2 regions of the Streptomyces fagopyri genome follow, and region 2 is predicted to be linked to the other one. Evidence: riboswitches for the same ligand, from Rfam matches in the RefSeq annotation. Region 2 holds a riboswitch; the other holds the start of a gene.
The links. A riboswitch is a leader RNA that binds a small molecule or an ion and turns the genes downstream of it on or off. The one in region 2 is predicted to bind glycine.
Positions count from the first base shown of each region.

Region 1: linked by a shared signal. The riboswitch ahead of gcvT (glycine cleavage system aminomethyltransferase GcvT) and the one ahead of gcvP (aminomethyl-transferring glycine dehydrogenase) in region 2 are both predicted to bind glycine.

Region 1 covers NZ_CP045643.1:3,154,139-3,158,550, forward strand. The annotation lists gene GFH48_RS13390 (enhanced serine sensitivity protein SseB) at 1-629, opposite strand, end outside; gene GFH48_RS13395 (AAA family ATPase) at 906-1,580, opposite strand; glycine riboswitch at 1,749-1,870, shown strand; glycine riboswitch at 1,871-1,982, shown strand; gene gcvT (glycine cleavage system aminomethyltransferase GcvT) at 2,017-3,135, shown strand; gene gcvH (glycine cleavage system protein GcvH) at 3,301-3,678, shown strand; gene glyA (serine hydroxymethyltransferase) at 3,690-4,412, shown strand, end outside.
Region 2 covers NZ_CP045643.1:7,688,415-7,692,826, reverse strand. The annotation lists gene gcvP (aminomethyl-transferring glycine dehydrogenase) at 1-2,322, opposite strand, end outside; glycine riboswitch at 2,503-2,598, opposite strand; gene GFH48_RS33260 (PRC-barrel domain-containing protein) at 2,713-3,084, shown strand; gene GFH48_RS33255 (DNA polymerase IV) at 3,278-4,412, opposite strand, start outside.

The DNA.
Region 1 (4,412 bases), 4.5 Mb from region 2:
TCGCCCTCCCAGCCCGCCAGTTCGACCCCGATGAACATCACGGGGTCGTCGCCCTCGATGCTGGCCAGGCAGCGGCGCGCGGTCAGCACCACACCGGTCGCCGCGAACTCGCCCGAGGCCGCGGCCAGGAAGTCCACCGGCTCGTCCTGCCAGTCGGGTTCGAAGAGTTTCACCCGGCCGCCGCTCGCGGGACCGTCCAGCGGGGTGCGTCCGGCACGGCACAGCTCGGCGACCGCGAGGGGCGGCAGCGGTACGCCCACCACACCGCCCGGGTTGATCGCGACGCCGACCTGCGGGGGCAGCCCGCGCGCGAACTCGACGGCGGGCGCGATGGTGAACGACAGATGGCTCCCGACGACCTGGCGGAACTGCTCCTCGGAGCTGAAGACCGGTACGTACGCCTGGCCGTCGATCTCCAGGGTGGGCAGGTCGAGGGGGCCCGCGTGCGGTCCGCCGCCGTTGGGCAGCGGCACCCAGACGAAGCTGCGGCCGAGGACCTCGACGATGCGGCCGCCCGCCGAGGGCACTCCGAGCGACGCGGAGAGCACCTCCTCCAGTTCGTTGCCCGGCCAGCCGCCGTGCGGGTGGGGGTGCGGGTGCGCTGGTGCCGGGAAGTCGGGGAAGTCCATCTGTCTACCGCCTGCTGTGAACCGCTGATCCGGTGTTCCGGTGTCCTGGTGTGCTGTTCTGGTCTGCTGCTCGGGTGCTCCGCTGTGGTGCTCCGGCTGGAAAGGTTAGTGGGCGCCTACGACCCTCTCGTACGACGATGTCCCGTTCTCCGGTACGAGCTCGCGTACGGCCTTCGTCCGACCGGCTCCGCGCTCCCGTGCGACGGGCTCCGGCACGACGGGTTCCCGTGCGGCGCGTGCCCCGGTGACCGGCCCCGCACCCTCCCAGCCGTCGGATCAGCCGTCGAAGTCGATCCGGCGCAGCACGTCCGCGGCGGTGCGGTCGAGGAGCACCGCCGAGCCGCAGCCCTCCGGCAGTTCGCCCCGCTCGACGGAGCGCAGCAGCCGGCTCAGCGCGCCCCGGTGCCGCGCGAACGCGTACCGCGAGACGCCCCTGCCGCGCTCACGCTGACCCTCCAGCGCCGTGCCCGCGGTGACGTCGAGGAGCAGGAGGTGGAGTGTGCCGCCGCGGCGGCGGGCCTCCCGGGCGAGCCAGCGGCGCACCCACGCCTGGGTACCGCAGTCGTGGACGACGACGCCGGCGCCGGAGCGCAGCGTGCGGCGCAGGCCCGCGTAGTGCGCGAGGCGGACGAGGGGGCGGTAGACCGCGTACGGGAGCCGGCGCGCCAGCCGGCCGTCCCAGCGGTCGCGGGTGTCCTGGGAGTCCACGCGCCGGCCGGCGACCGCGCGGCGCATCAGGGTCGACTTGCCGCTGCCCGGCAGTCCGGTGACCACCACGAGGTCCGCCGTGCCGAAGTACAGACCGTGCGGGCTGTGTCCCGCGCGCTCCCTGAGGTCGCGCACGACGGCCGCCGGAAGCGTGCCGCACCCCTCCCGGACCGGGGTACTCGGCTGCTGCGGCAGCGCGAGGGCCGAGGTCGTCGCGTACGCCCTGGTCCTGTTCACCGTGATCGTCCTCCCCTTGGGTCTGGAGTCCCATCCCCGTCGAGTGTAAAGAGAAGGTAATGCGCGGCGCTTCCTGTTTCCGTGTTCGGACTGCCACAGCCCGGTTACAGATGCGGACTGCCGTCATCGGACGGCGCGTGCAATGATGTGCCCGCCAACTGCATACCGGCCGCTTGAATCCGCGCGGGAGAGTTCCCAGTGACGTGCACGCATCCGTGTGACGTACGTTCTGCTGGGACGCCGAAGGAGCAAGTCCCTCCCTTGAATCTCTCAGGCCCCGTTACCGCGCGGGCGAGGCACATCTGAAAAGCGGGCCGCTCACCGGTGGCTCCACCCAAGGTGCAAGTCATGACCTCCGTTCGCGGGGTCGTGATGAACCTCTCAGGTTCCGATGACAGATGGGGAGGAACGACCTCGCCGTCATGCCTTGGGAGCCCCACCGATGAGCAGTAACGCACCCCGTCGTACCGCGCTCGATGCCCTGCATCGCTCGCTGGGCGCGACGATGACCGACTTCGCGGGCTGGGACATGCCCCTGCGGTACGGCTCCGAGCGCGACGAGCACGTCGCCGTCCGCACCCGGGCCGGTCTCTTCGACCTCTCGCACATGGGCGAGATCACGGTCACCGGCCCGCAGGCGGCCGCGCTCCTGAACCACGCGCTGGTCGGCAACATCGCCTCCGTCGGCGTGGGCCGTGCCCGCTACACCATGATCTGCCGTGCGGACGGCGGCATCCTCGACGACCTGATCGTGTACCGGCTGGCCGAGACCGAGTACATGGTCGTCGCCAACGCCTCCAACGCCGAGGTCGTCCTCGGCGCGCTGACCGAGCGCGCCGGCGGTTTCGACGCCGAGGTCCGCGACGACCGGGACGCGTACGCGCTGCTCGCCGTGCAGGGCCCCGAGTCCCCCGGCATCCTCAAGTCGCTCACCGACGCCGACCTCGACGGCCTGAAGTACTACGCCGGTCTGCCCGGCACGGTCGCGGGCGTCCCGGCGCTGATCGCGCGCACCGGCTACACGGGCGAGGACGGTTTCGAGCTCTTCGTGGCCCCGTCCGACGCCGAGAAGCTGTGGCAGGCGCTGACCGAGGCGGGCGCGCCGGCCGGGCTGGTCCCGTGCGGTCTGTCCTGCCGCGACACACTGCGCCTGGAGGCGGGCATGCCGCTGTACGGGCACGAGCTGACCACCTCGCTCACCCCCTTCGACGCGGGGCTCGGGCGCGTCGTGAAGTTCGAGAAGGAGGGCGACTTCGTGGGCCGCGAGGCCCTGGAGGCCGCCGCCGAACGCGCCGCCGCGAACCCCCCGCGGGTGCTCGTCGGGCTCGTCGCCGAGGGCCGCCGGGTGCCGCGCGCCGGGTTCGCCGTGGTCACGGGCGGCACGGTCGTCGGCGAGGTCACCTCCGGCGCTCCCTCCCCGACGCTGGGCCGGCCGATCGCGATGGCCTACGTCGACGCCGCGCACGCCGCACCGGGCACCCCCGGGGTCGGCGTGGACATCCGGGGCAGTCACGAACCGTACGAGGTCGTGGCGCTGCCGTTCTACAAGCGCCAGAAGTAGGTCCACCGGGGCTCGGGCGCGTCGACGTGACGTACCCCGTCGCGCCCTGTCCCCTTTCCGTTGTCCGTCCCTGCCCTTCCCTCGTCCTTCCCTTGTCCCAGGACACCCGACACCCCGTCCGTACCCGTGCATCAGCACTCCCCCGCGTACAGGAGAATTCAGGCCATGAGCAACCCCCAGCAGCTGCGCTACAGCAAGGAGCACGAGTGGCTGTCGGTCGCCGAGGACGGCGTCTCGACGGTCGGCATCACCGAGTTCGCGGCCAACGCGCTCGGCGATGTCGTCTACGCCCAGCTTCCGGAGGTCGGTGACACGGTGACCGCGGGCGAGTCCTGCGGCGAGCTGGAGTCGACCAAGTCGGTCAGTGACCTGTACGCGCCGGTCACCGGCGAGATCGTGGAGGCCAACCAGGACGTGGTGGACGACCCGTCGCTGGTGAACTCCGCCCCCTTCGAGGGCGGCTGGCTGTTCAAGGTACGCGTCACGGGCGAGCCGGACGACCTGATGTCCGCCGACGAGTACACCGCCTTCACCGCCGGCTGAGGAGTCACCGCATGTCGCTTCTGAACACGCCCCTTCACGAGCTGGACCCGGACGTCGCGGCCGCCGTCGACGCCGAGCTGCACCGCCAGCAGTCCACCCTGGAGATGATCGCCTCGGAGAACTTCGCTCCGGTCGCGGTCATGGAGGCCCAGGGCTCGGTCCTGACCAACAAGTACGCCGAGGGCTACCCGGGCCGCCGCTACTACGGCGGCTGCGAGCACGTCGACGTCGTCGAGCAGATCGCCATCGACCGCGTCAAGGCGCTGTTCGGCGCCGAGCACGCGAACGTGCAGCCGCACTCGGGCGCCCAGGCCAACGCGGCCGCGATGTTCGCGCTGCTCAAGCCGGGCGACACGATCATGGGCCTGAACCTCGCGCACGGCGGGCACCTGACCCACGGCATGAAGATCAACTTTTCCGGCAAGCTCTACAACGTGGTCGCGTACCACGTGGACGAGGAGTCGGGTCAGGTCGACATGGCCGAGGTCGAGCGCCTCGCCAAGGAGTCCAGGCCGAAGCTGATCGTCGCCGGCTGGTCCGCCTACCCCCGGCAGCTCGACTTCGCCGCCTTCCGCCGGATCGCGGACGAGGTCGGCGCGTACCTGATGGTCGACATGGCGCACTTCGCCGGCCTGGTCGCCGCGGGGCTGCACCCGAACCCGGTGCCGCACGCCCACGTCGTCACCACGACCACCCACAAGACGCTGGGCGGCCCGCGCGGTGGCGTGATCCTC
Region 2 (4,412 bases):
CATCAGGCGGACGTACGCCCACGAGATGGGCAGGATGCCCGCGGAGCCCCAGGGCGCGGCGGAGATCGGGCCGACACCGGTCTCGGGACCGGCGGCGGGCTGGAGCGGGTGGTTCGGCAGGTACGGCGCGAGGTGCGCGCGCACACCGACCGGGCCGACACCCGGACCGCCGCCGCCGTGCGGGATGCAGAACGTCTTGTGCAGGTTCAGGTGGGAGACGTCACCGCCGAAGTGGCCCGGCTTGGCGAGGCCCACCAGCGCGTTGAGGTTGGCGCCGTCGACGTACACCTGCCCGCCCGCCTCGTGCACCTGGGCGCAGATGTCGGCGACGTGCTCCTCGAACACACCGTGCGTCGAGGGGTACGTGATCATCAGCACGGACAGCTCGTCACGGTGCTGCTCGATCTTGGCACGCAGGTCCGTGATGTCGACCTCGCCGTCCTCGGCGGTCTTCACGACGACGACCTTCATGCCGGCCATCACGGCGCTCGCGGCGTTCGTGCCGTGCGCCGAGGACGGGATCAGGCAGACCGTGCGCTGCTCGTCGCCGTTGGCCCGGTGGTAGCCGCGGACGGCGAGCAGACCGGCCAGCTCGCCCTGCGAACCGGCGTTGGGCTGCAACGACACCTTGTCGTACCCGGTGACCTCGGCGAGCCGCGTCTCCAGCTCCTCGATGAGCGTGAGATAGCCGCCCGCCTGCTCGGCGGGTACGAACGGGTGCAGCTGGCCGAACTCGGGCCAGGTGACCGGCTCCATCTCGGTGGTCGCGTTGAGCTTCATGGTGCAGGAGCCCAGCGGGATCATGCCGCGGTCCAGCGCGTAGTCGCGGTCGGAGAGCCTGCGCAGGTAGCGCAGCATCGCCGTCTCGGAACGGTACTGGTGGAACACCGGGTGCGTGAGGTAGTCGTCGGTGCGCAGCCGCGCCGCGGGAAGCGTGTCCTCGGTGAGCGCGTCCAGCGCCTCGATGTCGCCCTCGACTCCGAACGCGGTCCACACGGCGGCCAGTTGCCTGCGCGCGGTGGTCTCGTCACAGGCGATCGACACGTGGTCGGCGTCGACCAGGTGGAGGTTGACGCCCTGGTCGCGCGCGCCGGTCACGATCTCGGCGGCCCGGCCCGGCACCCGGACGGTCAGGGTGTCGAAGTACGCGCCGTGCACGACCTCGACGCCGCCGGCCTTCAGCCCCTCGGCGAGGAGGGTGGCGTAGCGGTGGGTGCGACGGGCGATCGTCCTCAGTCCGTCCGGCCCGTGGTAGACCGCGTACATGCCCGCCATCACGGCGAGCAGCACCTGAGCGGTGCAGATGTTGCTGGTCGCCTTCTCACGGCGGATGTGCTGCTCACGCGTCTGCAGGGCGAGCCGGTACGCCTTGTGTCCGTCCGCGTCGACGGAGACGCCGACCAGTCGGCCGGGCAGGCTGCGCGCGAACTTCTCGCGCACCGCCATGTATCCGGCGTGCGGACCGCCGAAGCCCATCGGGACGCCGAACCGCTGCGTCGTGCCGACCGCGATGTCGGCGCCGAGCTCGCCGGGCGAGGTGAGCAGGGTCAGCGCGAGCAGGTCGGCGGCCACGGTGACGACCGCGCCGAGCTCGTGCGCCTGCTCGATGACGGGCTTGAGGTCGCGTACGGCACCGGAGGCGCCCGGGTACTGGATGAGCACACCGTTGATCTCGCGCTCGGCGATCGCGGCCGGGATGCCCTCGCTCAGGTCGGCGACGACCACCTCGACGCCGGTGGGCTCGGCGCGGGTCTCGATGACGGCGACGGTCTGCGGCAGGGCGTCCGCGTCGATCAGGAAGAGGCCCTTCTTGTTCTTGCCCATGCGCCGGGACAGCGCCATCGCCTCGGCGGCCGCGGTGCCCTCGTCCAGCAGCGAGGCGCCGGAGGTGGGCAGGCCCGTCAGCTCGGCGACCACGGTCTGGAAGTTGAGCAGCGCCTCCAGGCGGCCCTGCGAGATCTCCGGCTGGTACGGCGTGTACGCGGTGTACCAGGCCGGGTTCTCCATGACGTTGCGCAGGATCACCGGCGGCGTGAAGGTGCCGTAGTAACCGAGGCCGATCATCGAGTCGAGGACCTGGTTGCGGTCCGCGAGGGAGCGCAGCTCGGCCAGGACCTCGGCCTCGGTGCGCGCGCCCGGGAGATCCAGCGCCTCGGCGTTCTTGATCACGTCCGGCACGGCGGCGGCCGTCAGCTCGTCCAGCGAGCCGTACCCGACCTGCGCGAGCATCTTGGCCCGCGCTTCCGGGGCGGGCCCGATGTGGCGCTGCTCGAAGGGGATGCCCTGTTCGAGCTCGGAGAGCGGAATGCGGTGGGCGGTCATTGCGGAGGCCTCCTGGTCACACACGACCTTCGAGGGGCACCACGGCGTAGGTGCCCCGACGGCCTCCCCCTCTGTCATCTCGACCTGAGAGCTTCACCGGACCGCCGACCCGCTGCGACCCGGCTTTCACCGTCGGTGAGAGCGGAAGCCATCGGCCCCCGCCCTGCTTTCCAGAGTGACCTCGTCCGTGCGGTACGTGAGCCTGAGAGATTCCGGGGAGGATTTGCTCCTTCGGCGCCTCCGATGGTGTCTGGAGGACTCTCCCGCACGGGGTCAGCAGCCGCTTGCCAGCGTACCAGCGAGAACAACGCACGAGCTTTCGAGTGGCCACCGTCACGAATGTGCTCTTTCGTAGTGCCTACGGATGAGTTGCAATCGACTGGAGGGCCCGTGCAGACCGACATCGATCCGCGCAACCTGATCGGCCGCAAGGCGCTCGACCGCAACGGCGCCAAGATCGGCACGGTCGACGAGGTCTATCTGGACGACGCGACCGGCATACCGGAGTGGGCCGCCATACGTACGGGCCTGTTCAGCAGGGACGCCTTCGTGCCCCTGGAGCCCAGCGAACTCGTCGAGGGCAGTCTGCGGGTCCCCTTCGAACGCGCCCTGATCAAGGACGCCCCCGACTTCGGCGTGGGCCGCCACCTCTCTCCCGAGCAGGAACTCCAGCTCTACCACCACTACGGTCTCGACGTGACGCCTCCGGCCCTCCCGCCGGACCACGACTTCGGCCGTCTGGCGGGAACGGACGAGACCTGAGACACCCCTTCGGACCGCTGAGCCGCGTCCGAAGTACGGCGGGCCGCGCGACTCGCCGGTCGGCCGGCCAGTGACGGCGGGCGACGCCCGGCCCGATTCCCGGCGGTCGCCCCAGCCCGTCCCGGCGGTCGCCCCACCGGCGCCCCAGCCCGTCCTGGCAGTCGGCCCGTCCCGGCGGCCGAGCCGAACGGGCTCAAGCCCTCCCGGGCGTACCGGCGCACACACCGGACGAGTCCTCGGGTCTTCGTCGCACCAACGGCAGCGGATCCGCCGGTTCCAGGGCCGCGTCGTCGGTGCGGAACGTCCGCACCCGCCCCGGTCGCGAGTCCGGCGTCTCGAATCGCACGGTCACCCTTCCCAGCCCGCTGCCCTGCACCCAGCCGTGCCCGTACTCGGCATGGTGCACGTCGTGCCCCGCGGGCCAGCGCCGCTCGGCCGCCGTCACCTGCTCGGCCGCAGGGTCCTCCGCCGCGGCCTCGTCGGGATGCTCCTGCGCCGCCGTCTCCTCCTCGGCGGCCCTGGCCTGCGCCTGCGCCTGGGCCTGGGCCTGGGCGAAGAGGTCCTCCTGCGTGTAGTCGGCGAGCCCTGACACCCCGACGCCCAGCAGACGTACGCCTCCCGTCGTGTCCACCGCCTCCAGGAGCCGGCCCGCCGCCTCCCGTACGACGGCGGGGTCGTCCGTGGGTCCCCGGAGCGTCTCGGACCGGGTCAGCGTCGAGAAGTCGTACCTGCGCACCTTGAGCACGATGGTCCGTCCCGACAGGCCGGCCCCGCGCAGCCGCTGCACACACCGGTCGGCCAGCCGCTGCACCTCGAGCCCGACCCGCACCCGGTCATGGATGTCCACGTCGTAGGTGTCCTCGACCGACACGGACTTCGTCTCCCGCTCGGCCACCACGGGCCGCTCGTCGCGCGCCAGCGCCATCGCGTACAGCGCGTGCCCGTGAGCCTTGCCGAGCAGCCGTACGAGCTCGTCCTCGCCCGCCTCGGCGATCTCGTCGACGGTGGTGATCCCGCCCCGTCGCAGATGGTCCCCGGTGGCGGGCCCCACGCCCGGCAGGGTCCGCACCGGCATCGGCCCGAGCAGCGCCCGCTCCGTGCCCGGCTCGATCACCACCAGGCCGTCGGGCTTGGCCTGCTCGGAGGCGATCTTGGCGAGCATCTTGGAGGCCGCGAGCCCCACGGATCCCGTCAGGCCCGTGACAGCCCTGATGTCCGCGCGCAGCTTCGCCCCCGCCAGCCGCGCCGAGGCGTCGTCCCAGGCGGTTCCCCCGGCCTCCAGATCGACGAACGCCTCGTCCAGGCTCAGCGGCTCCACCAGGGGGGAC